DNA from 2 places in the Acetobacterium sp. MES1 genome. Region 1 is predicted to be linked to the other one. Evidence: riboswitches for the same ligand, from Rfam matches in the RefSeq annotation. Region 1 holds a riboswitch; the other holds the start of a gene.
What was found. A riboswitch is a leader RNA that binds a small molecule or an ion and turns the genes downstream of it on or off. The one in region 1 is predicted to bind cyclic di-GMP.
Positions count from the first base shown of each region.

Region 2: it holds a riboswitch for cyclic di-GMP, as region 1 does, so the genes downstream of both, BI182_RS12385 (flagellar hook-length control protein FliK) here and BI182_RS10625 (prepilin peptidase) in region 1, are expected to answer to the same signal.

Region 1 covers NZ_MJUY01000036.1:755-22,231, forward strand. Annotated here, with positions in the region: gene BI182_RS10560 (universal stress protein) at 1-422, opposite strand, end outside; gene BI182_RS10565 (hypothetical protein) at 647-1,438, opposite strand; gene BI182_RS10570 (DUF192 domain-containing protein) at 1,460-1,807, opposite strand; gene BI182_RS10575 (type II secretion system F family protein) at 1,820-2,734, opposite strand; gene BI182_RS10580 (type II secretion system F family protein) at 2,768-3,700, opposite strand; gene BI182_RS10585 (TadA family conjugal transfer-associated ATPase) at 3,724-5,067, opposite strand; gene BI182_RS10590 (CpaE/TadZ family protein) at 5,098-6,231, opposite strand; gene cpaB (Flp pilus assembly protein CpaB) at 6,307-6,978, opposite strand; gene BI182_RS10600 (pilus assembly protein TadG-related protein) at 7,047-8,081, opposite strand; gene BI182_RS10605 (TadE/TadG family type IV pilus assembly protein) at 8,082-8,492, opposite strand; gene BI182_RS10610 (Flp family type IVb pilin) at 8,666-8,833, opposite strand; gene BI182_RS10615 (Flp family type IVb pilin) at 8,890-9,057, opposite strand; gene BI182_RS10620 (Flp family type IVb pilin) at 9,110-9,277, opposite strand; gene BI182_RS10625 (prepilin peptidase) at 9,334-10,011, opposite strand; cyclic di-GMP riboswitch class I at 10,091-10,175, opposite strand; cyclic di-GMP riboswitch class I at 10,255-10,339, opposite strand; gene BI182_RS10630 (DUF2325 domain-containing protein) at 10,825-11,157, shown strand; gene BI182_RS10635 (DUF3793 family protein) at 11,160-11,717, shown strand; gene BI182_RS10640 (EAL domain-containing protein) at 11,789-14,749, opposite strand; gene BI182_RS10645 (MFS transporter) at 14,839-16,005, opposite strand; gene BI182_RS10650 (VOC family protein) at 16,207-16,596, opposite strand; gene recO (DNA repair protein RecO) at 16,644-17,396, opposite strand; gene era (GTPase Era) at 17,417-18,313, opposite strand; gene BI182_RS10665 (diacylglycerol kinase family protein) at 18,334-18,780, opposite strand; gene ybeY (rRNA maturation RNase YbeY) at 18,752-19,219, opposite strand; gene BI182_RS10675 (histidine phosphatase family protein) at 19,241-19,948, opposite strand; gene BI182_RS10680 (DMT family transporter) at 20,080-21,009, shown strand; gene BI182_RS10685 (NAD(P)H-dependent flavin oxidoreductase) at 21,087-21,477, shown strand, end outside.
Region 2 covers NZ_MJUY01000047.1:19,678-30,126, forward strand. Annotated here, with positions in the region: gene fliY (flagellar motor switch phosphatase FliY) at 1-643, opposite strand, end outside; gene BI182_RS12350 (flagellar motor switch protein FliM) at 640-1,653, opposite strand; gene BI182_RS12355 (OmpA/MotB family protein) at 1,684-2,424, opposite strand; gene BI182_RS12360 (motility protein A) at 2,442-3,293, opposite strand; gene BI182_RS12365 (flagellar FlbD family protein) at 3,324-3,518, opposite strand; gene BI182_RS12370 (flagellar hook-basal body complex protein) at 3,705-5,234, opposite strand; gene BI182_RS12375 (TIGR02530 family flagellar biosynthesis protein) at 5,307-5,717, opposite strand; gene BI182_RS12380 (flagellar hook assembly protein FlgD) at 5,750-6,175, opposite strand; gene BI182_RS12385 (flagellar hook-length control protein FliK) at 6,189-7,826, opposite strand; cyclic di-GMP riboswitch class I at 8,189-8,273, opposite strand; gene BI182_RS12390 (Na/Pi cotransporter family protein) at 8,402-10,138, opposite strand.

The DNA.
Region 1 (21,477 bases):
ACCGTTTGATCCTGATGATTGTCCTTAACGAGCATGATGGGTTTTGTCGAACCATAGATTATATCGTAAGCAACCCCACCTAAAAAAAGGGCACCTACCATGGAGTGCTTTTCAGCTCCGACAACAATTACTGCGTAATCACCGTCTTGGGCAATCTGATTAATTTCACTTTTTAAATTGCCGGAAATGATTTGAGTTTTTACGGTAAATCCCTGCTCAGTTAGGATCTCAGACTGATTTTTCAGGTTCTCATTAAATATGGATGTTAAATAGGAGGAAACACCAGAGTCAACGTCATGGGGATTAAAACATTGAAGCAGTAAACATTCCGTCGCACCCAGAGCACGAAGACTTCTGATACATTTCACCATCTCATTCGATGCGTTGGAAACCTCGGAAACAACGATTATCTTTTCAAACATATCAATCCTCCATAATTATAAAATAAAGTTACTATTTTATTTATAACCTTTTGCGAATTGATTAAACGCATAATCAAAAATTGTGTCTATTTTTTACTGGCTTTGAATCGTATCGATCAGTAACATGTTTTTTAGTGTTATGAAGTCGTCACCCTCTGTCTCGATCAGATGCAACGAATTGATCATGTTTTCTGAGAGCTTAGCCAGGGTTATCTGATGATTCTTTATGAACGCATCCGTTTTTGACTGATACGTAGAAATTGCTTGCTGAATCTTCTGATTGGCAGTTTCCTCCACAGTGTTGCTATTTGCGCTTTGAGGAGCATCACTTCATCGGATAGTTGTTCATTCGTTTTGATTAACTGATTATTTTCAGTGATTAACGCACGACGTTCTTTAAGAATGTCCTCATACTGATATTTTAGGACATCCTTTTCCGGCAGCTGTTGATCAGCCGAACCGCTTGCTGGTGTTATCTCGCTCAGATTGGTGCTGGCATAGGCTTCAAGTTCAGTACTTAACTCCCGAACCATCGCCTTAAGCTGATCCAGTTGCGCTTTCATTTCTTGGCTTTCCTGCTCATAACTCAAGTATTCTTCGAGTTTAGTTTGTGAGTTGATGGCGGCGTCGCCAGGATGCGTATCAATAACTTCAACCGGTTGCGGCACCGGGTTAATACTTAGTTCATTAACCAGGCGATTCAATTCTTCGTTTTCTCTTTTTAATGCATCAATTTGATTTGCCATTTCACCTTTTGAACTTTTACAGAGATTATACATTTCGCCGTATTGATCCCGTTCCTGTTTTAACATCGTTATCATGGCAGCGTATTCTTCAAGTCGATTATTAAAGGACTCCTCAGCACTGCTTAAGCTATCGGTTAGATTGTCAATATACTTGGTGACCTGTTTTTTGTTGTATCCGCCCATTTCTTTTCCAAAAGATAATTTTGTTTTTGATTTTACTGACTTATCTCTGAGCTCATCTAAGGTTAGTTGTTCGGATTTTTTTGCCATGATTAATCATACCTTTCTAAATTATTGACTGACGATAAGACGCTGATGGATTTCTAAGTGATATTTTTGACAGGAGCCCGATTTAAGCTCCAGTACCCAGTATGCATTTTTAACATGGGGACTGACTTTTCCTGGCCCCATGTCGTCTTCCAGATGCAGGATCTCGCCATCTTTTGAGATAAAGATCACATCAATCGGAAATTTCATCCCAAAGGTATGAACCTGATTGCAATTTTTCAGTAAGAGTCCCTGGTTATCAGCTAATCCGGGGGTTCTTAATAAACCGACCAATCGGGTGATGAAGCGATCTGCGACTAGCATTTCACTAAACAGGAGTGTATCATTCTTTAAAATACGACATGTTTTCATCTATTATACCCCTTAACCAAACTGTTTAACAAGTTGTAAAATTGTTGGCCCCAAAAGAACGATAAACAGTACCGGAAGAACGAAAAATACCAGAGGGATCATCATTTTGACTGGTGCTTTCATGGCTTTTTCTTCGGCTCGTTGTCTTCTTTTTATCCGCAATTCTTCGGATTGCGCTTTTAAGACATGATTGATGGGAATTCCCAATTGTTCAGCCTGAATAATTGAACCAACAAAGGTTTTTAATTCTTCAACCGAATTACGATCAGCTAAGCTCTTGAGGGCATCTTTACGGGGCTTTCCATAGTTAATTTCAGAATGAACAATATTCAGTTCGGTAACCAGAACGCCACTTAAACGCTCGCCAATTTTAATAAGCGCCGAATCAAAACCCAGTCCTGCTTCCATGGTGACACAAAGGATATCCATAATATCCGGCAATTCATTGGAAATAGCCCCCTGACGTTTATTTATTTTGAGTTTCAAAAAAACAACCGGTGCGATAATCCCCAATAACATACAGACGAAAACGAATAATAATTCATTTAAAATATTCCAGCGGGTGAACAAAGTTACAAAAAACGCGCCAATAAAAAAGCCACCAAAAACAATAATCCGGATCGCATTGTATTCATTGACGGCAAGTTGAAGTCCGGCGAGTCTGAGATTTGTCTCGGTTTTTTTATTTGTGGCACTCCCTTTTTTAGGAAACAGCGATGATATTTTTTTAATTAACGATTGGTAAATGGGCAGAATGACCCGTTGAAAAAAAGGTTTCTCAAACTCATCATCAAGATCGTTTTTATTTCTTTTCTTAATCGAACCGAGTCTTTTCCTTTTGGTATCGGCAATGCTTGCCTGATTGTAAAAGATGATTAGAATCAGGATAAAAATCAGTGCTGAAACACTGATCACCAAAAAAAACATCTGCGTCACCTCATTTCTTTACGCATTTAATCGTCAAAATTTTATGTTGACGATTCTTCGGATAATCAAGTAGCCAATTACTTCCATGACAATGGCAATGACTACCATGGCAATACCGAGATTGGATTCAAAGAATATGGTTACATAATCGGGATTAAATAACAAAAACACAAGAATAATTACCAAGGGCATTAAACCCACCACAAGACCTGAGGTTCTGGCAGTTGCTGTCAATACTTTGATCTCATTTTTTATTTTAAACCGTTCTTTGATGGTACCCGAAATATTGGTTAGAATTTCTGAGAGATTCCCGCCGGTCTGGCGCTGTATCAGAATTGCTGACACAATCATCATGAAATTCTGACTGCCGATTTTATCTGATAGCCGGGTTAAGGACGTTTCAATGGAACTACCTAATTTTAATTCCTTAACAACCCGGCCAAATTCTTCCGAAATGGGGTTTGGCATTTCAGTTGAAATGCTGACTAACGCCTGCTGAAAGGTGAGACCAGCTTTCAAACAACTGCTCATGATGCTGATGGCATCAATTAGTTGCTGTTCAAACAGTTCGACTCGAGTTACCCGTTTTTTATTCACATAAAGCGGCGGAACCAATAGCCCAAATAGCAGTAAGATAATTGAAAAGATAATATTCCCGCCCAGCATAAACACTAGGGTTGAGGGAATCATCGCCAAACCAATCCAAAGCAGCAGAAATTCGGAAGGTCTGATCAGAATACCAGACATTGACAAATCATTTTCCAATTTTTTAAGCACCTTGTGTTTGGACTTTTCCCGACTTTTTCGGGTTTTTTTAAAATTTGTCAAGTCGGTGGCACTCAGGCTAGTCAGGCCGTTAAACCGCTTTTGCATCTGGCGTTGATCCGCCGAAATGGCGTAAAGCAACAGCAATACCAGAAAAAATACGGTCAGCATGATTAAAAAGGTGACGATGATCGCATTCATTGCATTACTCCATATAAACTCATTTACTCGATGAACCAATCATCATTAATCATCACACCATTATGAGCAATTTTCTCTAAACAACGGGGTTTGATCCCCATGCTTTTAAAGCGCCCTTTGAATTTTCCATCGGTGTCCAATTGTCCGGTCATTTCATAGCTGAAAATATCCTGCATAACAATGACATCCCCTTCAAGCCCCGTAACCTCCGTAATATTAACAACCTTTCGGGTTCCATCCCGGAGTCGGGATTGCTGGATGATGATATCAATGGCTGAGGTCGTCTGATCCCGGATTGCCCGCAAGGGTAAATCCATCCCGGACATCAAAACCATCGTCTCGATACGGGACAGGGAGTCTCTTGGTGAATTGGCATGAATGGTGGTCAATGAACCGTCATGGCCGGTGTTCATAGCCTGAAGCATATCGATGGTTTCTGCCGAACGAACCTCTCCGACAATGATCCGATCCGGCCGCATTCGCAGGGCATTGACGACCAGTTCCCGAATTGAGACCTTTCCTCGTCCTTCCAGATTGGATGGCCGACTTTCCAGGGTAATCACATGATCCTGTAACAGCCGCAGTTCGGCCGAATCCTCAATGGTGATAATCCGTTCGTTATCCGGAATAAAGCTGGAAAGCACATTGAGCATGGTTGTTTTCCCGCTGCCGGTTCCACCGGATACAATAATATTCAGTTTGCCCTTAACACAGGCTTCCAAAAACGACAGCATTTTTTTTGATATTGATCCAAAACCCAATAATTGATCAGTGGTAATTGGTTTTTTGGAGAATTTTCGAATGGTAATAACCGGCCCGACCAGAGAAAGCGGTGGAATCACCACGTTGACCCGGGAACCATCTTTTAACCGGGCATCGACCATCGGACTGGACTCATCGATGTGACGGCCTACCGAAGATACAATCCGGTCAATCACGTTCATCACATGCTGATTGTCCTTGAAAACCACCGGCGATAATTGAATCTTCCCTTTTTTTTCAATATAGACCCGGTTATAACCGTTAACCATGATCTCGGAAATATCCGGATCATTTAAAAGCACTTCCAGCGGTCCATAGCCGATAATCTCATTGAGTAATTCTTCGGTAATACGGCTGCGATCCAGGCGGTTGACATTTTCCGCTTCAACCGCCATGACATTTTCCAGGATTCGCAGGATTTCGATGGGATTTTCTTTGCCGACCGTGTCAACCTTACTGCTATTGATTTCATTAATTACTTCCTGATGAACCCGATTTTTCAGATCCTGATGAATATCAACATGGATAATGTCTTTTTTCCCTTCTTCCTGGGCCTTGTCTTTTTGTCCCAGCCGTTGTTGTTCCATTCTTTCCAGCAGTCCCATTTTTTTACCTCTTTTATCGATTCTTTCTTTTTAACTAACTCGATGGTCAATGGTATTGACGATATATTGCGCCAGCTTTTTTAGGTTTTTGCTAATTTCCGACTTCGGTGCGTCCAAGACAATGGGGATTCCCTTATTATGAGCAGTCGTTGCTGTCTTGAAATCAAAAACGATGGTGTTCTTAACTGGTTCATTTAACACCCGCTGCATATCTTTTAAGCTGATCAATCCCTTTGTTAACCGATTGATCACCAGTTCTGTTTTTTCTTTCTGTTGCAGGGACTCTAGAATATTAAGAGTAATTTTGGTATTGCGCAAGGTTGAGATATCCTGAACAGTAACCAGCAGCACCAAGTTTGAATTCTCGATGGCTGCCATGGTAATGTCACTAAACACCGGTGCGGTATCAATCAGAATATAGTCATAAAAGGGCCGCATGGTATTAATCATGGTTTCGATGTTTTTAGGGGTTACATATTCGGCATATTCGGGGCTTTTGGGGGCACAGACAATGCTGACCCCAGAAAAATGCAAGGCCATCATCCGTTTGATGGCGTCAATATCACCAGCATCGTTGCCCTGGGATAATTCGGAAATTGTATCCTTAGGGTCAATATCAAAGTAAACATTGACATCGCCAAATTGGAGATCAGCATCGATTACCGCGACCTTTTTACCCATTTTTGCCAGCGATACCGCTAAATTTATGGCAATGGTTGTCTTGCCAATCCCGCCTTTGGCACCAAATACCGTGATAATCCGGGATTGCATATTATTGGATGCCGTGATATCCGCATTTTCCAAACGGGATTTTTCCATGTAATGAGCCAATTCGATGTTTTCCTGTAACGTTTCAGCATCAATGGGGAACTGTAGTACTTTGCGGATCCCGGCCAACATGACTTTTTCGATCATGCTTACATCAAAACTGTCACAGATAAGAATTACTGCACATCCGGGAATTCGGATATATATTTTTTCAGCCAAATCGATGGCTGCTTTGTAGTCATCTTCACATTGAATAATCAGCACATGGGGTTTCAAACTGATGGCTTTCTCCAGAACATTTTCATCCTGTTTTGAGAAACCGATAAATGCCACGCTGTCACTGCGAAGCAGGCTTTTAATTTCATAGATCCGATTGTCATTATTTCCGACAATCATTACCTTTATCTTTTCTATGGCGTTTACCCCATTTTTTTCTATAATATATGAATTATTATTTATTGCCGAATTAGATTAAGGCATGAACGGCTTTGGACCCAAAATGGCCTTGTCAACTGGTGAGCGGAGTACCAGACGATACTTCGGTGTTTGATCGATTGACAGCGCATAGGTAACTTTCTCGACCTCAGTTGCTGGTACCGATACCGTTACTGAGGTGTATTCCCCGCCTTTGTCGCCAGTGCTTATTGGGCCAATTTCCAGGATTTCGATATTCTCGACAACATATTGTGAAACGACACCATTTTCTTTTGTGATCCAAATAGTGACAAGATCAACACGATCTCCCTTGACTAAATATCCACCTACCCCTTTTTCTTCATCGACCAGAATGGTCAGGGCCCGATAATTTGGTTCAATGGCGTAGGATAAATTATTATTTTCCTGATTGGTATCACTTAAACGACTGGTCAGGATCTGTTCATTGGCCTCAATGTTCTCCTTGGTGATACGCCCCAGAACATCCTCCGGATTGGCAATTGACAGTTGGTGAACCATCTCAATTGGTACTTCTTCGGTTGTTAGCATCTCTTTTTCAATGACGGTTCCTTTGGGAATGGCTTGAGTTGCCAAAACAACGGGCTGTGTCGCCTGGTCTTTGCCTTTTTGCAGAGAGATTGCAAATTGAAAAACTGCAAATCCGGTGATCACCGATACGATCAATGCAATTATTACGAGTTTTTTCATCGATTTCTCCATTCAACTGATTAATGGGTTTATAAATGGTATTTACCCAAAATACCGGTAATTATTAATTATTCGGAAAGGATCAAATTATATAATCCAAAATCCCCATCGGTTCCTTCCCCGACGTTACTTCCAGAAGAAGCGCCATTTGACACCATATTTAAGAATGAACCAGTGATTTCACCTTTATCAGTTTGATTTTCCAGAAGAAACGCGGCAAATCCCTCCACTACAACGGTTTGTTTATCAACCGTATACGAGTAAATGGGCACCTTGACAATTCTCGGGCATGTCGGTTCGAAATTATCAGTAGTGCAGCCAACACCGCCGCTGAGCGCACCAAAATGGGTACAACCGTTGTAACGTTCATCAAAGCCCTGAAAAGTAGGTCCTTCCATGTTTCCCATTTCTTTTAAGAGAACATCACCAACACTGATTTCACCGGCATAACCCTGGGTAATCCAAATCCGATAATCGCTGGCCCCCCCTCCTTGGCCATCGAGATCAAGTGCTCCAAAAAAGGATGGGGAATCGCTCCAAACATTTTTTTCCCCGTATTTCAAAGTTACGTGCGTCAGGTTATTGCTGGCCAACCTTAATTCCATTTCCTCTTTCGTCAAGCCAATTGGTGCCACCCCAGTGGTTCTGATAACTGGCGACAGTTTTGCCACAGCCGTTCGGGTAAGGTCCAAATAATCGACTCCAAATATTTTGGCAAAATACATCGGTACCGTATTATCAACAGTAACACGAATTTCAGTATATTGACCATTACTGATTTTCCCCAGAATGACATCCTCAGGCGTTAAATCCGGAAAACCATTAAGATCGGCATAATTAATGGCACTCTCTTTAATCTGATTGACCTTGGTGGTGTTTCCCGTTTCGATGGGTAGTAACCGCCCGGATGAATATACGGCTGCATCCGCAGCTTTTTGCTGTTCTCCAGTACTTAAAAACGCCAACCCCAGATCGATTACCAATGCCAGCATTCCCATAATAAATACCATCGAAACGGCCACAATAATCAACGCATCACCTTGTTCGGATTTTTTTATCTGTCTATAGGGAAATTTTTTTAATAAGTTCATTATCTGTCTCATTTACTCCACCTTCATGGTACAGGATGAAGAAAGATTCATGGTTTCACCCTGAACAAAAACACCAACAATTGGAGTCAATATATTCACATCATCGCTGATAACGATGATTACATCACCAAGACGGGGGTTTGATGTATTTGTAAACGTGATGCTGATGTCTACAGTGTCGGCAATGTTCTCAGGAGCAATTGTCCGAATATGCTCTTCAATTGCTGTCTTACTGGTTGAATGAACGATTGCATAGCGTGCGCCTTCTCTTGCGGCATAATCAATACTGTTCTGATTCATAAACAGCCAACCAAAATCGATAATTGCGCACAAAATCATAATCAAAATTGGCAGGGTGATAGCAAGCTCAACAATTGCTTGCCCGTCTTCTTTTTTTATCCGTTTGATTATGTTTGCAAACATGTTTCCTCCCTGATCATTCATCCTGAAGATCTGATTTATTTAACTGTAACTGGAGCAGATCGTTTAGCCGATTAAAAAAGGCATATTGATTACGTCCGGCAGAAATCTCCACTTTGACGTTGCCAATATGCCACTGGTTTCTTCACAGTAAACACAATAACTACCTATAGGCTTTATGCTGCTAATTGGGTTCCGATATCCGTAAAGAATTGACCGATTTGAGGGCCCAGTAACCAGATGGCAGCAATGGCAGCCAATGCAATCCCGGCAATAATCAAACCATACTCAACCATACCCTGTCCATCTTCTTCTCTAATCATGCGTGATAATACGTTTTTCATTTTATTTACTCCTTTTAATTAGTATCTTCGATAAATTTCTATTGATCTATTATCGTTTAAGCCGCTAATTGAGTACCGATATCGGTAAAGAACTGACCAATTTGTGGACCCAGTAACCAGATGGCAGCAATGGCAGCCAATGCAATCCCGGCAATAATCAAACCATACTCAACCATACCCTGTCCGTCTTCTTCTCTGATCATGTGCATCAATTGATTTTTCATTTCAGTTTCTCCTTCAATATTTTATATTTGTTAGTCAAACTAATTAGAATCATTATGCTGCTAACTGAGTGCCGATATCTGTAAACATTTGCCCGATTTGGGGTCCCAATAACCAAATGGCGGCAATGGCAGCCAATGCAATCCCGGCGATAATTAAGCCATATTCAACCATGCCCTGTCCATCTTCTTCTCTGATCATGCGTGATAATCCGTTTTTCATTTTTTCTTCTCCCTTTTTAATAAATTTTACGTAATCGATACCAAGTTTGCCTTGGTTTAAAACAACATTCCAAAATCTATCAGATAATTTGTGTTGTTAAAATTTAAAATTAATACGGATACAAAACTGGAAGCCATAAACGGTCCCAGGGCAACCTTTGATTTCAAATTACCTTTTCGTCTAATGATCAGGTATGCTGTATAGATCATCAGAAAGAAAGTCATTATCATAATCGCAGAAATTATTCCATAAACACCCAAACAAAAACCAACCGCAGCGGCATATTTTACGTCTCCCCAACCAGCGCCCTTTCCAATTATTGCTGGTAAAAAGAATATAATAAAACCAATTACTAAACCAAAGATATTCATTCCAATACTGGCAATCGGTTGCCCGGTAATGATGAAGGCACCGCCCACGAATATCGTCATTAATACCAGCTCATTGGGGATTTTTTTAATGCTGATGTCTACAGCAGAAAGAATGACACAGATTGAAAAGAGCAACATACATTCCAATGTTTTTGGTTCAAGTCCGTTGAGCTTTACAAAGATCAACCAGATGGTTGCGTTAAGCATCGCCCAAAAGATTGTTTTTGTAACATTGCCGGACAACTGATGGTTAGTCAAGGTCTTGACTCGCTGTCTGACTAAATAATCAGTCGCTTCTTTCATTAATACGCCAGTCACTGCTCCAATCATAAAAACTTCTGCAGTTATCAGTAATTGATCCATCAGTATCCTCCATTCGTTTTTTGCAATAAAAAAGCAACGATTTACTCGTTGCAATTAAGGCGAATTAAATACACCTATAATCTGCAACTGGCTGTCATATAAATACTTATTTAGACCCTATAGCTTTGCGTCCTTACCTTTCGATAAGTTTGCCAAATATTAAATTGACCAATAACTGAATCGTATAGAATAAAAAAACAACGCATTGACACGTTGCATTATAATCATCATTAAAAAATGTGGTTGTGCAACTGGCTGTCATATAAATAATTACTTAGACCCTAAAGCTTTGCGTCCTTACCTTTCGATAAGTTTGCTAAATATTCTATTGGCATCATGATAAGGCATATATTATCAATTGTCAAGTGAATATTTTGCGAATTATTTTTTTTATTATATTTGCAGCAGTAATATTTTGCTCAAAATACTTTAGATTACTACTGACATTAAATATAAGATATTCATTATATGCGCCGATGTTTCTTGTGCATCACTCGACTTTTGATTAATATTGTTGTGCAATTTTGTGATATTATTATCAATCATCAATTGTATTATAATAATCTAATGTTGCAGCCGTTTTTTTGATGATCAATGTTATTTCGCGAAAACTGTTAATCAATATAAAGTCAATGCTTAAAATACTGTATGTTGATTTATGCGGTATAATATTTAAATATGAGCTTTGTAGTCAGCCATAAAAACCAATAATAATTCCTTAATAAATATTTAAAAATAATTGACAGCTGCTCCGAATTGTGATAAGTTATAATCAGTTAGTTATAACTAACACAAGGGGATGGAGGGCACCTAATGAGCATTGTTATTATTGGCGGAAATGATCGCATGATTTATCAATATAAAGATTTATGCAAAGAATATGATTGCCGGGCTAAGGTTTTCACCCAAATGCAGGGTGCGATGAAAAAGAAAATCGGCGTCCCAGATTTGATTGTATTATTTACTGGGACGGTTTCTCATAAAATGGTAAACTGTGCGACCGATGAGGCAAAAAGACTTAATTTACCCCTGGCACGGTCACATAGCAGCAGTTTGGCTGCATTACGAAACATTCTGGAAGAGCATTGTGCTCAATGTAAGAATTGCGATGGGTGTGTTTTAAAATCGCAGACCCGGAAGATGTAGTCATGAGTAAATTCGAGAGAGAAATGATACGCCACTGCTCGCCTACATTGGCCGGAATGAAAACTGGTAATTTATTCAGTTATCCATTTACCAGCTATTGCCAACTCGCAGAGCAGCTGGATCAGTGTAATGATATGTTGAATGCTCGTGGTGTCTATCTGGAGGTACTGAGGATAAATGCCAGTCGGGTTTTAATTTATGTTTATCGTGAAAGTCGACTGCTTAAAGATTTTTCATGTCCCCGGGTGGACAGCTTTCTTCAGAATATTGGCTATCATACCGATGATTTGAAGTCTTGCCTGGAATTTTTATCTAAACGGATTCAAAATTCCAGTGAATTCCCTCACGAGATTGGCTTGTTTTTAAGTTATCCGTTTGAAGATGTTCAGGGATTTATCGAGCATGAAGGAAAAAACTGTAAATATTGTGGTTGCTGGAAAGTGTATTGCAATGAAAACGAAACAATCAAACTTTTCAACAAATATAAAAAATGTACGCAAGCTTACTATCAACGATTGCTCAGTGGATCATCCCTGATGAGATTGACTGTTGCTGCATAACTAAAAATTGAACTATTGTGATTGTTTTTTAAAAGTCCATCCATCTGATATTGCAAAAATGGATGGACTTTTTAAAAAAATGGGTTAATTAGGTCGTTTACGGGTTTATTTTCATCGTCTATTTCAAAGAAATGATTAAAAATATTTTCTGCCGCGGCTGAATCCAGTGGTTTGCTAAAAAGATATCCCTGAATATAGTCACAACCGCCACGCTTTAATTGCCAATATTGATTCCAATCCTCGATTCCCTCTGCGGTGATTTCCAGTTTTAGACTATGTGCCAATGAAATTAGACTATCCATGACCTGATTGTTTTTGAGGTTTAGAAACTTTTCATTGATGGATTTATCCAATTTAACCTTATCCACTGGTATATATGTCAGGTAATTCAGAGACGAATAGCCGGTACCAAAGTCATCCAGGGCGATTTTGAAACCAGCATCTTTTAATCCCTGCAAAAAAGACATCGTTTCAGTATCATTCTCCAGCAGAATGCTTTCTGTAATTTCGATTTCAATCATTTCTGGTTTAACTGCATGAGTCGTTATGAGTTGCCCCAGATATGCGATAAAATTTTTATCCTTCAATTGTTTACTGGAATAATTAATCGCAATTATTTTTTCTCCGAACCCCATATCTCGCCACTTCGCAAATTGTTCAATCGCAGATTTAGCTACCCAACGCCCAATATTAATAATCAGCCCAGTATCTTCTGCAACTGGGATAAATTGATCTGGTTGGATATTATGATCTTTTAATCGCAATAATGCTTCGAACCCATGGATTTGAGCTGAGCACAAGTCGACTTGCGGCTGATAGAGAAGTTTGAAGCCATCTGTTTCTAAGGCTTCTCGAATAATCGCTTCTATTTCGATTCGGGTATTTATAATGTCTTTCATTTCAGAGTAATAAAAGATGTAGTTGTTTTTACCGCTATGTTTAACATGATACATCGCTGTATCGGCATTCATTATAATTTGATTGATGTCACAACTGTCTTCCGGAAAACAGGTTAAGCCCATACTGATATTGATATTATTGGCTTTGCCGTTGAGTACAAATGCTTTATCAAAGGCTGCTTTTGTAGTTTGAGCGAATTTTTCAACTTCCTGGGTTCCATTAATATTTTTCATTAAAATCAGGAATTCATCACCGCCGAAACGGGAAATAAACGTCTTTTCATTGGAAATGTTACTGAGTCGATGGGCAATCATTTTTAAGATCTCATCACCATAAACGTGTCCCTGGGTATCATTGATCGCTTTAAAGTTATCGATATCAAACAATAAAACGGCTCCAGGTTTACCAGAGTCCAGTGCATCCGAGAGTTTTTCTAAAAAACTCATTCGATTTGGCAAATCGGTTAAAAAATCATGGGTCGCAAGGTATTCAATATAATCTTCCTGTTCCTTCATTCGTGTCGTATCCATAAGAATTCCATGAATTTGTTTAATAACACCATTTCCCTGGGCTATTCCTCTGCCCCGGAATAGTATCCATTTTACTTTATTATCCTCATCGTTAATGGGGATCTGAATATCAATCTCATTTTTACGCCCAGTGCAATACGACTGTATTTCGTATAATAATCTGTTTTTGTGTTCCGGATCGGTTAATCGACTCAATAAATCTTCAAATTTTTCGTTTTCATTAAGGATTCGACTGACATTAGAAAAGTTATCAGATATTAGAATTTCGTTGGTATCTAAATCCAATTCCCAAACTGCACTATTTGTAATTTCTGTAGCAATGGCATATTTCTGATTCAGGATACCGACCTCTTTGAGACTTTTTTCAATGACCTCATACTGTGTTCTCAATTTGTCTTCTGTTTTTTCTAGATGATCATTGCTTATTTTCAGTCGCTCATAACTTTCTTGTAATTGTTTTTGAATGGTACGCCGTTTTAAATTATCGACGATAAGAATTAATGAAACAATCAAAAGAAAGAGTATTAGAACCCCAATACTAACAAAAATTTCTCGATATTTTTCCAGTGGTGAGGGTTCTTTGTTAATTAAAACAGCATTTTGGGGAATTAGCGACTCGGGAATATTGAATTTTTTAATGAGATCATAATCAAATATATAGTAATAGGGCGTATCCTCAATAAGACCCATTGATTCCACGGACTTGCCATTCAATATATCCATGATCAAATTACCGGAGATCCGTCCAAAGGCCTCATAATCAATCAGTTTTCCGCCCAATATGCCGTCACCAATTCCGCCGATACTGGTTCGATAGACCGGTATGCTGGTATTATCTTTTAAAAATTGATACTGATCGCTTAAGTCCTTGACAACACCGTTTTTGTCCTGATTCATACTCAGGTATAAAAGAATTGCATCGTTATCCAAATTTTTAAGAATTTCCCCAAACTCAGCAAAGGTATAGTCTGATACGTTTAAGACCCGAAAATCAAGATTATCGAATTCACTTTGAGTGGCCAGAAATTGCCCCTGATCACCTTGACCGGTCAGTGATGAGTCCACAATACCAATAACTTGGGAAGCTTTAGGATTGAATTTATGGGCGATTTTAATCGTTTCGACCATTGAAAATTTTTCGAACATTCCGGTAAAGTAAGGGCTTTCGGCTGCTGACTTTCCCCGGTCGAAGTCATTGATTCCGAAAAACACCACTGGTATTTGGGGAAACAGCGTGTCGTGATAATCGATCATAAACTGCAGGGCATTATCATCCCCAACGAGCACGGCGTCATAGGGCGGCAGATTTTTTAATTTATAAGCAAGATTTTCATAAAACAGTTGTTTATTCTCCACAGTATCCAGCCGCTTAGTATCCATATATTCAATATCCAGACTAACTTTCTCATCAAGCGCAGACTGAATCCCCTTAATTTGCAGCGGAACCGTTGGAAAATTCTCACTGTATGAACTGATAAACAACACCCGCTTATTCTCATTAAGGGCATGGCCAATCATTGGAAAACAGAACAATAAAACCAGGCTCGTAAAAACAACTCCCCATATTGCTGTAATGGTGATTTTTTTTAAATGATTTCTCATGGTGAGCTCTCCTTTACTTCGATCAATTCGTACGAATCCGGTACAGATAAGGATTTGATAATTTCTAAACTTCGATACGATGCATAATTCTATTGCGGCTTATTTAAAACAAATCGACGACTCATTGCAAATACTACTGCCAATAGCAGCAAGCAAAGTGATGCGATCATAAACTTGATACTTATATCACTGTCAGGGATCTGGAGCGATATCCAATCAAAGATTAAGGGTGAGACAAACATTCCTAAATTGACCGCTGCCGTTACCAATGCAATGGCAGTGGATTGATTCTCTTTTCTTACTGCGTTGGCGGCCAGATAAATTCCTGTTGGCATAACAACACCAATTCCAAATCCGATAAAAAGAGCGGCAACACAGATACTGACTAACGATCCCAGAAAAAATATTAGGCTCATCCCCAGTCCCACAACTGCGATTCCGACGGTTATTGTCATTGTTTTTAGGCGGTAGATGATATGGCTGTAACGAAAACCGGTGATCATTCCGGCTGCTGATATCAGGGTGTTGATGATACCGCTAAGCGTCGCATCCCCATAGCCCTTGCTCACCACCAGCAGCGCTATGTTAGTCTGAAAAACAAAAAAGCAGCTGCCAAATAAAAAGATGATCAGGGCAATAAAATAGACGGTACCATTTAGTTTTTCAGTACGATTTCTTGCTTTTAGTTGGGTCGCTGGAAGCGGCTGATCATGGGGCAAATATTTTATGACAATCACAAGAACCGGTAGAAAAGCCAGATAAACCAGATAAGCTCCATTCCATTTTATATTAGCCAGCAAACCGGAAGTAAACAACAGCACCATACTACCGCCATTAAGAAAAGCCGATTGGAGTCCCATCATCGCCCCGCTTTCTTCGCCAGAAAAATAAACGGTGATTAAGGCCAGAGTTATTGTTGCATTAATTCCTTGACCGACACCAATCAAAACACTGGAAAGCCATAAATATTCAATCGCCAGCGGCCCCAGTATCAATCCCATCAATCCACCAGAGAGCCCGCAAGTTAGACTAAAAATCACAAGACTCTTTTTTGAGATCCGCATTGAGAGTGGACCTGCAGCAAATGCAAAAATCACCCCCAATAACGCCGGTAGGGTCAAAACCATTTGAATCATGGTTTCTGACACATTGGGGTAATGCTGTTCGATATCGGCAAGAATGGCAGAAGCGGTCATTGATATCATTAAAAGTGATGCAACTGATAAAATAGCCAGTTTGATTCGTTTTTTCTCCAATTGCGACTCCATATCTCAGTACAAATTAGAATAGTATTTTAATATAATTCTTACCCCCGATAGGATCAAATATTCGAAGGTTCTAGCCTGATAATGCTTTTCATTTCGGATGATGACAATCGTTTTTCATAGCCCCCTTTCACTTAACCAGAAATTAGTTAAAAAAAAGAGAGGTACTCCCTCTCTTATCATGGCAAACTTTTACTTCCGGATGATTTCAATTTTATAGCCGTCCGGGTCAGTAATAAAATAATAACGGGGTTTACCATCACCACTTAAACCTTTTGGCTCAGTGGGTTGGTAGCCCTTTGCGTCGTGCGCGGCCCAGGATGCTTCAAGATCATCAACCACGACGGCTAAATGACCGTAGGCAGTGCCCAAATCATAGGGAGCCACCTGACCATAGTTGTAGGTCAGTTCCAACTGATGACCGTTGGGACTGCCATCGCCTAAAAACACCAGCGTAAACTCATAGGTTGGTTCGTCCCGTCGTCGTACTTCCTCAAATCCCAGAGCTTCTTTGTAAAACGCCAGAGAGCGGTTTAAATCCAATACCCGAATCATTGTATGTGCCATTTTGTAGTTTCCCATCATAATCTCCTTTTTAATTTAAATTTTTCATATTTTTCCCAACAGATCTAGGGGTTGAGCATGGTTTTGTAAAAAGCATAGGCTTTGGAAGATTTACCGATGCAACAGCTGATATAATGATCCAGCAGATCACTAAGTTTTAGGGCTTCAGCTGGGTCGATCTCCCGGTCTTTGAGCTGTTTAATCGGTTGTTTTAAAAAGTCCCGGAGCAGTTCCAGCATGGCTGGGTTTAGCTTATAGAGATAGCCGGGGCTTTGTTCCCGGCAGTCCCGGCAGACCAGGCCATTTTGTTCAATGCTGAAGTGGGTTAAATCCTGATCATGCTGACAAACCATGCACCTTTCCAGAACGGGACGATAGCCTAAGTAGCTGACCAGCTTCATTTGAAAGGCCCCAACCAGAACCAGGTCGTTTCTGGCTTTGCCACCAGAAATGTAGTACAACACATGGAGCAGTAATTTTAATATCTCTGGACTTTTCTGATAAAATTCGTAGGCGTTATACATCAAGTCCAGTAAATATGAAGCCAGGGCCATTTTGGTCAGATCATTCCGCAAGGGATAAAAGGCTTCAATTAAGTTCGACTGATTGATAATGCCAAAATTCTTGCCGGGATAATAGACAAATTCACTATAAGCAAAAATTTGAGTGCTGGCTAAATGGCCGCTTTTCTGGCGGCGAACGCCTCGGGCGATGCATTGGATCTTGCCCTCATCTTCGGTAAAAATGGTCAGAATCTTATCCTGTTCTTTGTAGGGCTGTTCCCTGATGACCAGGCCTTTTGTTTTAATCAGTGCCATATTGCTCCAAACGGAAAGATTTATTCAAAATAGCCTAAATCTTTCAGATCAAAATTCTTATCCCGCCAATCCGTGCGAACCTTCACCCAAAGCTGCAGATTGATTTGGGTTTTGAGGAAAAATTCAATATCTTTACGGGCTTGTGAGCCAATCTTGGTCAGCATCGAGCCACCCTTGCCGATCAGGATGCCCTTGTGCGTTTTGCGCTCACAGAAAATGGTTGCTTCAATGTCAATGATATCCTTCCCTTTTCGGGGTTTCATGGCTGTCACTTCGACAGCAATACCGTGGGGAACCTCATCATTTAATAGGTTAAGGATCTTTTCTCGGATCAGCTCCTGGACAATCCAGCGTTCGGATTGATCAATAATCATATCAGCGGGGAAAAACATCGGACCCGGACTGAGCAGGTCGGTTATCAGATCCAGCAGTTCTTTAACACCATCTCCGGTAACCGCCGAAATCGGAATAATGGCTTTAAGGAAATCGTATTTTTGATATGCCGCAATGGTGATTAGAAGTTCTTCTTTGGGCAACAAATCAATTTTGTTGATGACTAAAACAACCGGGGTCTTGCTGGCTCCCAGCTTCTCCAGAATATATTGATCGCCGGGCCCAATTTTTGTTTCGGGCTCAACCAGGTATAAAACCACATCCACATCAGCAACGGTATTTTCCGCCGCTTTTTGCATGTAGTCACCTAACCGGTTTTTGGGACGGTGCATTCCCGGAGTGTCAATAAAAACCATCTGGGCCTGCTCATCGGTATAAATACAACGAATTGCATTGCGGGTGGTTTGGGGTTTGGCCGAAGTAATCACCAGTTTCTCCCCCATAATATTATTAAGCAAGGTCGATTTTCCGACATTCGGACGACCGACGATACTGATAAAGCCGGATTTAAAGTTTTTGTTCATGATTCACATTCTTTCTCTGGTTAAAAAAACCAATTGATAATTTTTGGTAAAAAGATAATCAGCCCCACGCATATTGACATGATGGCTGCTACCATTACGGCTCCGGCGGCGGTGTCTTTGGCAACCTTGGCCAGATGATGGTATTCTTCGGTATAAAGGTCCACCAGGGTTTCAATGGCGGTATTGATAATTTCGAGGATAAAAACAAAGCCAATTACAATCACCAACGCCAGCCATTCATAGTTTTCGATTTTAAAGATAAAACCGCAGGCCACCGCCAATAAACCGATGCCAAAGTGAATGCGCATATTCGGCTGGGTTTTGAGGGTGTGTAAAATACCTTCAATGGCAAAAGAAAAACTCTTTTGTAGCTTTCGTCTGATCGTTCCCACCTCCTGATTCATTTGCTTGATAGAAGGATGCGACTGGGGCGAGGCGTTAGTCGTCACCCATAATTTCTTTTTCAATACGACGCATCACCGATTTTTCATCATCTTCCAGATGGTCATAACCCAACAGGTGCAATACACTGTGCACCGACAGATAGGAAAGCTCCCGGGTCAGGGTATTCCCGTATTCTTTGGCCTGGGCTTTTGCCTGCTGGATGCAGATCACAATATCACCGAGTAACAAGGGCAAAAACGGATTGTCTTTGATAATTGACTCCCGATTATTTATGAAATCTTCATACATCGGAAAGGACAGGACATCGGTGACAGAATCTTTATCCCGGTACTCCCGGTTCAGATCTTTTATTTCGGAGGTACTGACAAATGAAAAACTTACTTCACACTCCACCTCAATTTCCTGGTGAAGCAGCGTTCGCACCATTGCGTCTTCGACCTCTTCCAATACCGTTTCATCTATTTCAAAATCACTACGGTTATCATAAGCGACTACAAGCATTTTAGTTCCTCTCTAATTTTATCATTTCTTTTTTTTATGGGCGGCTTTGGTTTTCGCTTCGGCTCGTGCAGCCGCCCGCATGGCGGATTTTTTGGCATCCGTCAAGGGAGTTGGGTGTGAAATCAGTTCATCATAGGGTGGGGTGGTCATATAGGATAGCATTCCAAAGCCATGGTTATAATCAATCATCGTGATACTTCCCAATTTAATGTCAAAATGCCATTTACAGTCCAGTGGCAGATTCAGCATATTGGTCAACATACCGTGGATTGTACCACCGTGAGCTACCATCAGAACCGTTTCGCCTTCGGTTAGTTCGGTTAAAAATTCGGCGCAAAGGTCATGATATTCCCGTTGACTCTGACCCTGGGGGACTCTGTAATCTATATAATTTGCCATCCATTGATCCCATTCTGACTGGAAAATTTCGATGCATTCGTCCCGGGTTTTTCCTTCAAAGATCCCGAAGTTAAATTCCCGCAGGCGGTGGTCGACCAAAATTTCTTTCCCGGTTTCTGCCCCTACAGCCTGGGCAATTTTGTAAGCCCGGGTCGTTGGACTGGCAAAGATTTTATCAAATGCCAGTTTCTTATCCAAGGCAATCAGTTCTTCCACCAGAATTTCTTTCATAGCCTCGCCCCGGGGCGTATAGTCGGATTCGGTATGGCCATTGAGGCGATGTTCTACATTTCCAAAAGTTTCTACATGTCTAACCAATACAAGTTTCATTTATTCGTCCTTATGTGATTGATATACTTCTTCTCTATTATAACTCATTTTAATCGGGGAAACCAAAATATTTTTGCCATCCCTGATTATTTTAGTTATAATTAAACCAGAACCTGAGAAAGGATATCACCATGGAAAAAATAAAAAAACAAGCACTCTTTGCTGATCTGGGGCTGGTAGCAGTGGCTTTTGTCTGGGGCAGCGGTTTTGTTGCGTCAAAAAACGCCCTGGACTCCATGTCACCGATGATGTTGATGACAGTCCGATTCGCCGTTGCCTCCCTGTTATCCGGATTTATTTTCCGGAAAAATTTAAAGAACCTCTCAAAAGATACAATTAAGGCCGGTTGTGTGATTGGCTTTTTTCTGTTCACTGCTTTTGCCGCCCAGATGATTGGTCTGCAATATATGCTGGCCGGAAAACAGGCCTTTTTAACGGCGACCAATGTGATTATGGTGCCCTTTATTTACTGGGCCGTCAAAAAACATCGGCCGGATCAGTATAATTTTGTAGCAGCTTTTATTATGCTGCTGGGGCTGGCCCTGTTGACCATCGATTTTTCGGTTGGATTTTCCTTTAATCCCGGGGATGCCCTTACCCTGTTGTGCGCCTTATTATACGCCTGTCATATTGTCGTGGTGGGGATTTACTCAAAAGAACATGATCCCATTGCCCTGACAGTGATTCAACTGGGTTTTGCGGCAATCGTATCCTTAGCCTATGTTATACTAACTGGCGAATTTACCCTGGCAATCCCGATACCCGGACTTATCAATGGCTTGTATCTGGGGATATTCTGTACCTTCCTGGCATTTTTGGGACAGACGATGGCCCAAAAATATACCAATTCCACCCATGCCGCCATTATCCTTAGTCTTGAAGCGGTCTTTGGCAGTCTCTTATCGATCATGATCCTTGGCGAGGATTTTACGTTGATGATGTTTTTGGGCTGTCTGGTTATTTTTATGGGCATCCTCACCGCTGAAACCAAGTGGTCCTTTTTAAAAATAGCATTTCTTAAAACAAAACGGGATAACCCGGAAAAAATCACCGAGATTTAGCTTTTTCTTTACAGATTAATTCGCAATATGCTATGATTACCTCCAATCGCAAGAATAATTGCAAAGGAGGTTTTTTTTTGAAAACTCAATTTAATATTGGAAATCTGGAATTTTCCAAACCGATTGTCCAGGGAGGCATGGGGATCGGTGTTTCGCTTTCTAATCTGGCCGGTCATGTCTCAAAACTTGGCGGACTCGGTGTTTTATCGGCAGTGGAAATGGGTAGTGATTACCCTGACTATAAAAAAAATCCCAAGCTGGCCAATCGACAAGCAATGACGGATCACTTTAAACGGGCCAAAGCGATATCCGGCAATCGGCCCATTGGAATTAATATTATGGTGGCCTTGACCCAATACGAACAACTGGTTAAAGATGCTGTGCAAACCGGATATGATATCATTTTTGCCGGAGCAGGCCTGCCCTTAACCCTGCCGGAACTGACCCGCAATTCCTTAACCAGGATTG
Region 2 (10,449 bases), on a different contig from region 1:
GCGGGGGCGGGGCAACTTCTTCCTCATCGTCCATGCCACTGGCACCCATCGACATGGTTACAATTTCCCGGGCCAGAGCAGGTTCCATGGCACTGATAAATTCACTTTCAACCAGGCCTTCAATGCTCAGATTAAACTTTATACTAACCAGATTATCGCCCTTCAAGGAAAACAAATCACGAATACTGGCTTTACTGGTAGTATCCAGTAGGGTTGGCGGTGAAATATTGACGACTTTTCCCAGAAATGAAGCTAATGCGCCTGCTGCCGCTCCCATCATCTGGTTCATGATTTCACCAATGGCACTTTTGCTGATTTCATCAAACTCAATATCATCACTGGTGTCCATATCAAACAACTGTGACAAGATTTTTTTCATGTCCGACTCTTGTAACAGCAGGACATTAGCCCCTTCGATTCCCTCAACATAGTTAATCAAAACCCCGATTACTGGTTCAAGGTAAGCGAACTCAAACTCTTCGACTCCGATTGTTTCAATTCTTGGCGTCGTAATATTAACCTTGGTATTTAAAATGGTTGACATTGCGGTGGCGGCTGTGCCCATACTGATGTTCATAACCTCGCCGATAACATCAACTTCCATTCCGGATAGCTTATCTGGATTTTCTACTGCTTCTGTCATATGAATAGTTCACTTCCCCTCTCGTTAAGCTCTTTTATCTGAATCGCTCTTTTTTTCTTGTAATCACCCATTTCTCCCCTAAACCAGACTTCATCGTTGACAACAATATCAACCATCGAATTTGCCGGTTTATTCAACTTGATGATATCCCCAACTTCCAGCTCGTAAATATCCTGGGAGAGTACCTCCGTATCACCTAGGACACCTTTTATTTCCAACTCCGTCTTTCTGATTTCATTGATAATATTTAAGCGTCTCTTTTCCTCTGCCTGTTGATCGCCTCTTTTGATATTCTTCTTGGTTTGAGACATTTTCTTTTTAAAGAGCATATCCAGGGTTGTCGCCGGAATACAGATGTTAATCTTTCCCTGGGTTTCATTTACTTTAATACTCATAACAATAATGACGACATTTTCATCGGCCCCAATCCCCTGAAGAATTCGGGAATTGGTTTCAATTTTCATTAACCGGGGAGAGATTTCCAGATAATCAAACCAGACGTTTTTCATCAGGTTGATCATCCCTCTGAAAAAATACTCCATAACCCCAATTTCAATTTCAGTAAACTCCCGATCTTCCTTGAGGGGCTTGCCTGAACCGCCCAATAACCGGTCAAAACTGCAAAAACCAACGTCTTTGGAAAGATCCATGATGACCAGATCTTCTTCATCTTCGCTGTCTTTAATATCAAAATCAATCAGCCCCATTAAGACCGAATCGGGGAGGGCATTATTAAACTCGTAGTACTGCTGTTCTTCCACCTCGATTATTTCTACCAAACTGTATGTCTGCAGAATTCCTGTTATATGAGAAGACACCAGCCGGGCATAATTTTCATAAATACTGAATAAATGCTTAAGTTGCTCTCTGGTAAAAAGCTTTGGTCTTCTAAAATCGTAATCTTTAACCTTCTTACCGGCCACCGGACTTGGCGCTTCCGGCTCATCTTTACCACTGATCAGGCTGCTTAAAAGGCTATCAATTTGACTTTGCGAAAGAATTTCTGCCATTTCGTTTCTCCTAAGTGTTTGTCTCTAATTCTATTGTGCAACTGTATCTGTTCCTGTCGCAATGTCACTGAAGAAATCTTCAGTTTCGGAAATAATGATTTCAACCCGGCGATTTTTGGCACGGTTTTCTTCAGTATCATTGGGTGCGATGGGCCGATACTGGCCAAATCCCACTGACAATAATTTTGCCGGATCAGTAATATAGCCATTCTGCAAGAATCTTAGCACCTCATTGGCCCGGCTGCTGGATAAGTCCCGATCATCAACTGGTGAATCAGCCTGGGCCGTGTGTCCATCAATTCGGATTGATTTTATCGTCGGCTCCACAGCTTTAAAGGCCTGGCCAATGTCTGATAAGACCTGTTGTCCGCCGGGTTTAATCCGGGAACTGTCGGGTTCAAAAAAGATTGATGACATAAACTTGATCGAAACCGCTTTTTCATATTTTTCAATACTGACTGCATCATCCAAGCCATTTTCCTTGGTATACTGACTCAGGTATTGATAGAGATCTTCCAGATCAACGATCTCTTCCACCGAAATGTCCTCGTTTGGGGATGTTGAACCGTCTGACTCAGTCGCTGTTCCGGTCGTTTCATATACTGCAGCTGGATTAAATATCTCAACCAGTTGCTTATACTTTGCTGCATCCAACGTTGACATCGAGAAAAGTAGGATAAAGAAGATTAAAATCAGGGTGATCATGTCTGCATAGGTATTCAGCCAGGCATCTTTATTGATTCCTTTTTTGTTCTTATTACGCTTGCCCATAATATATACCCCTATTTTTAACTTTCAACAGCTTTTCCTTTTTTACCTTTGGATTTTCCACCTTTTGATGGGGCTTCACCATTCGCTTTCCTGATTTCGTCTTCCGTCAAAAAGTTCATCAATTTGTCTCGGATGTATTTGGGGTTTTCGCCTTCTTTTATGGCAACTACCCCCTCAATAATCAGTTCCTTGATTAGCAGATCCCTCTCCTGAGCAATTTCCAATTTACTGGATACTGGCATAAAGACACAGTTTGCCAGTACCGATCCATAAAAAGTCGTAATCAATGCGACCGACATATCAGAACCCAGGGTGCTGGCACCACCTTCAAAGCTCATGTTTTTTAGCATGTTTACCAAACCAATCAGGGTTCCGATCATCCCAAAGGCCGGCCCCAAAGCAGCGCCCATATCATAAATTTTTCGTTCGAGATCGTTTCGTTCCGAAATATAATCGATTTTCTGGTCAAACCAGGATCTTAATTTATCTGGCTCAATGGCATCGACAATTCGCAGGACACTTTCCTTAAGAAACTCATCCTGAATATCGGCTGCCTTTGCTTCCAGAGCCAACAATCCCTTACGTCTCGCCTCTTTGGAAAGTTCTGTCAGAATATCCACATATTCCAGAGGATCTTGTTTACTTTTAAAAAATATCATCTTTAAATGCTTCGGGATATGTTTAAATGATTTGATCGGAAAAGAGGCGATCAGCACGAAAAATGTTCCACCGATGGTAATAAACATACTTTGAGGATCAATAAAATTCATTAATGCCCCGATGTTAAAACCATTTGCAGAACTGAATGTCATCCCAAAAAACATCGTAAAGACGACTAGGACATAAGCAATGATTGTTGAAATTTCCATAAATTTATACTTCCTGTCAGAATTTAGTGGTTAACGGCTAAAAATATTTCGTTTGTATGCAATTATCTTTGATAGTACCTGGGCTGAACTTTCGTTTACCACATAGTGTTTGCCATTCGTCAGGCGAATGGTGGTATCTGGTTTTTCTTCAATAATTTCAATGATCTCACAATTAAGTAGAAACTTTTCATTCTTTTGTTTGTTTAATCTGGTTAATTCTATCATATTTCCACCTTAAAATATATTTTTTATTTTCATAGTATAACCTAAATAGAAGTAATTTTCAACTTTTTACTAAGTAACAGCCAGATACCAAAGGGGTGGATCCACCCCTTTGGTATCTGGCCAGGATAAAAAGCTCATCCCGAAGGATTTTTTCCCTTCGGGTGAGCTCTTCTTAATTATTATTTGCTATCGCTTCAGGTTAATCAATTCTTCCAGAATCGAGTCAGAAACTGTGATGATTCGAGAATTTGCCTGAAAACCACGTTGGGCAACAATCATGTCGGTAAATTCCTGAGATAAGTCAACATTTGACATTTCCAGATTGGCTGATTCGGTACCCCCAGTGCCATTGGTTCCAGCTTTTGAAGCAATCGCCTCGCCGGAGTTGGCCGATTCCATAAAGTAGCCATTGCCATCCTGGAGCAGGCCGTCGTTGTTGGCGAATTTAGAAATGGCCAGGTAGCCAAGGGTGACAGGGGTGTCGCTGCCAGCTTCGATCTTGCCGATGGTGGTCTTTGTAGCTGCCACAGTATTCGCTGGATCAGCATTCGTAAACATCGCATCAAAAAGATTCGATTGCACAACCAACTTAATTTTTCCTTGCGTATCAGGATCAGTCAATTCAATCGTCATTGGACCATCTTCAGCTGGCATTAAACCACTATAATCAAAAGGAATTGGGGTACTTACATTTTCAATTCCACCGCCCTCATTAGAAACTCTTAAAAGCATCGATTTATCGGCGTCTATTGAGATACTTCCAAAATCAAAGACACCAGCAACTGGATCTTCTGGAAGTTTCGTCGTATCAATTTTTAATCCCGGTAGCTTTGGAAAGGTTAGAATCCCATTTTTAAGCACTGGTTCGCCATAGTTGCCTTCCGGATCATCAAGTTCTTCCCCTTCTTTATTCTGCAGTCCGGTAGCTAAGGAGTAGTCGCCTGATGCGGATCTTGTCAGTGTTAACGGTCCTCCTTGAATGTCTGCATTGGGCTCAAGTGCGACTGCTGCTTTTGCCAGTACATTTGTTGAATCAGTCCGGACCATATAGCCAATAACCAGATCTACATCACCAGTATAGTTTGTATCTTCTGGCAAAACTAAATTTGTAAGCCATTCGGGCATTGAGCCTTTGGTAAACTCAGGATCACCGGCTTTGATCCCGGTAATCTCGCCAGATTTACCAATGGTAATGCCGGTGTATTTTTCCAATTCGATCGGGTCAACGTTGATCGCCTTCAGCCCATTCATTGACAGGGTTCCATTGGCATCCAAAATTGCATTACCTTCAGCATCAATCGGTATCCCCATGACCTTACTGCCAGCACCATCGGTTAGATTTCCCAGTGCATCAAATTTTAAATTACCAACCCGGGTATAACGGTTGGCTCCGGCCGTCGGCTGAACGGTTAAATAGCCTTCGCCAGCAATATAGACATCTAATGCCCGACCAGTGCTGGCTCCGGAAGAAATTGTATTGAGCATATCTATGCTGGCAACCTTGGCGCCGTACCCCAACTGGCTGGCATTGGTACCGCCAGTCGTGTTGGTAGCTTCAGTAGCGGTTGATAAATTCTGATACAGCACATCACTGAAAACCACCCGGCTGGCTTTAAAGCCGTAAGTATTAACATTGGCAATATTATTACCAATTACATTTAATTTGGTCTGGTGGGCTGCCATCCCGGAAATTCCTGAGTATAAAGATCTGATCATTTTTGATTCCTTTCTGTGCCGTTCGAAGCTTATCTGTCGGTCAAAGCTTCCAGTTTCCTCATCGAGGTCCAACTATATAAACACGGCACCATCAATATCATTGAATAGTTTATTTTTCATTTCGTTTTTGTCCATTACAGTAATAACCCGTTTATCCGCTGCATTGACGATAAACGCCGAATTATCCATCATAATTAAGGCATTGCCAATCCCTTTTTCCTGAGCTTTGTCACAGGCATCTCCCAATTTTTCCAAATCACTGTCAGATACTTCAATATTACGCTGTTCTTTTCTGATACTGGCGTGTTTGGTAAATGTGACACTGTTTTTTATTTGTTGATCGAGAAGCTCCCGAAAGCTATTTTCGCTTTTTTCCGGATTCGTAACTTTCGAGGTCTGATTCGTGGGATTGGTTATTTTTTCGGTTTGTCGAATGATGGCATCATTTAACCGATAAAAATTCCCATTGATTCTGTCCGTCATTGGATCACCTCTTCTTAAACACTAAATGTCAATTATTCTGATTTCGACTGCGTTACTTCCATAATACTGCTCATCGGGTAAGACACACCATTCACAATCACCTGAGCATCGCCGTCATATAAGTTGACACCTTCAACAACCCCTGATACCACATGGAGAGATCCATCAGAAGCGTTTTCTGCCAGAGTAATGTCTTTTCCAATCAAACTCATGGAGTAAACCGTTTTGGTCATTTCATTCAGTTCAGTCAAGGCCTGCACCATCGAAAATTGAGCCATCTGGGTTGTATATTGCGAGGTGTCTGCGGTATTGTTCATATCCTGATTCTGTAACTGGGCCACCATCAACTTGAGAAAATCATCCATATCCAAAGATGTGCCGGTTTTCTTTGTCGAAGTAGTTGTTGCTGACGTCGCTGCTGCGGTACTTAAATAATTATTAATACTATCAATCGCCATTATATCTTCCTCCTTAAATCAAATAATTCACACGGTGGTTGGTATAGTTCTGGAGATTCTGGGGAATTAATACCGATTCGTCTTCATCACCATTTGTTGTGATGCTGTTTAATACTCCGCTGCTTTTAATAAACCGTTCTCTTAACAGAGCCTGATTTTGATTTTGATTGGGATCAGAACCATTGTTCATCATAAATGCTGCGTTCTGACTATCGCCACTTTGTTCTACCGGGGTATTTAAGTGCACCGTTTCCACTTGAACATTCTGAAGCGCCAAACCTCTAACCAATTGATTAATTTGTTTTCCCAATAGTTTTTGGGTTTCCTGGCTGACGGCCATAATATCAATGATCAGTTTTCCCTGATCGTAGCTCAATTTGACATCAATATCGCCTAAATTATCTGGTGACAAGGTCATTTGAAATACCGTTGGCTTGTTGGGCTCGAAATTCTGAAGAATTTTCTGCTGAACCTGCTGAGCGACCTCTGTTTTGTTCGTTGCTTGAACTTCTGCGCTTTTGTTTGAATTAACAGCGGCCATATTAACTTCCCGGCTATTCATTTTTTCTAAATTCTGATCTCCAATTTGCCCTTGTGCTTTTTCTAGAACATCCGATACTAATATTCTTTTGTCATCAGATTCTTCCCCTGATCGTTCCTCATTCTTTGCAACGCCCCCTGTGATTTTAGAAACATCATCCACTAAGCCAGATTCAGCATATTCAGTTATTGCAATTTCCGGTTCAACATCTTCACTAAATGTTCTTGCCGCCATTTTCGGTTCAGTGTCTTCTCTGAATGTTGTTGCTGCTATCTCCGGTTCAGTATCTTCTCTGAATGTTGTTGCCGCTATTTCCGGTTCAGCATCTTCTGAAAATTTTATTTCTGTCAACACAGGTCTAACGGCTTCAACCTGTTTAAACATTTGTCGCCGGGAATCTGTTGAAATTGTAAATTTGAATTCATCTCCCAGCTCGATTTGATTTTCTTTTTTTAAAGATTGATCACCTTCATTATCAGAGGTTTGTACACTCGCTTGCTCAGGCTTGACACCTTTAACTATCTCCGGATCACCATCAATTTTGACTTGGTTTTCACTTTCCATCTGGCTGGTGTTTTGTTGAAAAATCAGCATCTCTTCTTTTGTAACTTTGCCTGCCAAGACGAGCATTTGCCCCTGATCACTGCCTGTCTTCGGCTCTTCAACCCCTTCAATCCCTAATTTCAGGTTAAGCCGTGTCAGTGCTGTTTCGATACCTCCCTGAAAACTCTGGATAGCCATTAACTGTGCTGAATCCAGTGTTGATAAAGAACTGCTTTGCTGTCCTTCATCGCTTTTTAGCTCCGCTTCCTTCGGTTCTTCAACTTGATCATCAATAGTCGTGACCGCATCATCTTTTAGTGATGTTTGATCGCTTTGCCGTCGATTGTTTTCCGCAATCGATTTGGTTTCCCGCTGATTCTTTCGAACCTTCTCCAAATGATGATCCGCATGGCTGACATTCTGTTTTGACTGATCCAGCAAATCTTTAAACTGGGCGCTTCTTTCGTGTCCGCATGACTGACTGGTGGACGGATTTTCTGATTGCAAATTAAACCCTCTCACTCCCGTCATTGTCGACTTTCCTGTCGCTTGAAACTCTAAATTCATTGCCTACCTCCCTTCGTAAATTTAATTATTACCGATACAAAAACGTACCGCTAACATATCGAACAATTAAAATTGTTCGTTTATTATAACAGCCGAAACGACCGCAATAACCTACATACTATATGTATACTATATAAGCGAAAAAGACCTCTGTAAACATCTATATCACAAATTAAATTGGATCTTAAGAAAACTCCTATTTTAAATAACAATTGTTTCCGTCAAAAGAATCTTTCCTGAAAAACAAACCGGTCATTATTATATAACAGTCGACTATAACCCTGCAACTCATTTTATGGTTTAATTTCTAACAAAAAAAAGCAGCGACATTGCCACTGCTCATCATGGTAATCACCATCTCAATTTGCAACTGGCTGTCATATACCACCGTATTTAGACCCTGTAGTTTTGCGTCCTTACTTTTCAATAAGTATGCCAATATTACGTTGTTGTAATATTACGATATAATCCTCTCATTGTCAATGAAAATATTACTTTCTTTAAGGTAAATTTCTTGTAAACACCTCTATTTAGCTGTATTTATCTGCGTTTTGACCCTACCAGGTTGGTTGTATTTATTGCTGACTATCTTCCATCTCATTGTCATAATCATCTTTGGCAATCAACCCCTGATGCAGTTTTAAACCTAAAATACCCTGGGCAATGTTCGAGGCATGATCACCAACCCGTTCAATATTGGTCAACAGATCCAGAAAAATGACTCCGGCATAAGGATTGCAGATTCCCTCGTTAAGACGACGGATGTGGTCATCCTTTAAGCTTTCTGTCATTTCATCAATTTCTTCTTCTTCATCAAGAATTTTATAACATAAGCTTGACTCTTCTGTTTCCATTAATTCTACCATATCTCTGAGTGTGTTGGAAGTCAAACTGATTAAATTTAACACTTCCTGATTGGCAATATCACTGAAGACGATTTTATTAGTCGCCCGCATCTCAGCCAGCTCCCCGATATTCATGGCATGATCGCCAATTCGCTCCAGATCATGGCTCCCTTTCATGACGAAGGCCAGACGATCATTTTCTTCTTCCGACATATTTTCGTTTGAAAGCTTAACCGAGTATTCCACGATGCCTTGCTGAAATTCATCAATGCGTTCTTCCCGCTTAACTATTTCTTCAACCAGCTTTTCATTCCCATCCATGATGGATTCACAGGCGATTTTAAAATTCTTAAAACTCATTTCGGCCAGGCGATTTGTTTCTTTGACAACCTGACCTAAAGCAACAGAAGGATTATTGAGCAATCGATCATCCAGCTGCAATCCTTTTTCTTCTTCTTTCTCAGGATAGATTCGATCCAGAAAGGTGACAAAATAATTAATCAGGGGGAATAATACAATGGTGTTGGCTACATTAAAAAAGGTATGCGCCATGGCAATTTGTCTTGCCACATTGGGAACCACCTCACCGCTACTACTGATAAATACGCCGGAAATACTGACAATGAATTCATAAATGGGATTAATCGCCATGATGCTGTCCATCCCAACGAGCAGGATCATCACCCAGATGGCGCCAAAAACATTAACAAAAAGGTGGATAAAGGCCGCTTTTTTTGCGGCCGTGGAGGTGCCAATGCAGGAAATCAGAGCGGTCACACAGGTTCCAATATTGGTACCGATTAAAATGGGAATACAGATTTGGATCGCACCGGTTCCCCCAATACTGGCAAATACCCCTGACAAGGCCAGTGCCTGGAGCAAACCAATGGAGGCACTACTGCTTTGTATGATACCGGTGATCAGGGTTCCGATCAAAACTCCCAGCAGCGGATTTTTTCCATAAGTTGATAACAGATAAATGAAATCTTCACTTTCCCGGAGTGGCTCCATTGCAGTTGACATCGCAGCGATACCAAAGAATAAGATCCCAAAACCAAGCATGATACTGCCCCAATCGCGATTTTTTTTGCGGGAACTGAAAAGCGTTATCAGGGCACCAAAGCCGATAAAAACGGGTGCAAGTTCCGTCACATTAAATGCAATTAACTGAGCTGTGACTGTTGTTCCAATATTGGCACCGAGTATAACCCCAGCCGCCTGGGTAAGTGTCATCAGCGCAGCATTGACAAAACCAACCACCATCACCGTTGTGGTGCTGGAACTCTGAACAATCATTGTGACAACGGTTCCCACCAGGATCGCTTTAACCTTATTATTGGTTAAAACTTCCAATAGTTTTTTCATTTTTGTTCCAGCTACCGTTTTTAAGCCTTCGCTCATCATGTGCATCCCAAAAACAAATAACCCTAAACCTCCGAAAAGGCCAATCAGCATTTCTAACGTCATTATTTCCTCCAAAATAATCATTGATTAAGGCAACATCTATTCCAAATTAATAAACATAATGAAAGACCATGCATTTGCAACCTAATATCCTTATGTTAACCAGGATAATCGAATTTCTCTAAATTATATCACCTTTTTGAATTTAACATAATTTTAACATTAACTAATCTCTAAGAGAACCTTTTTTTTAATTATTTTATTTTGTATTTTGTTACTTTATCTTTTATAATATTAACCACGTTAACAATCCATTGCCGATCCTATTTCGGGTTTAATTAAAAAAAATGAAAACGAAGTTAGTCTAAATATCA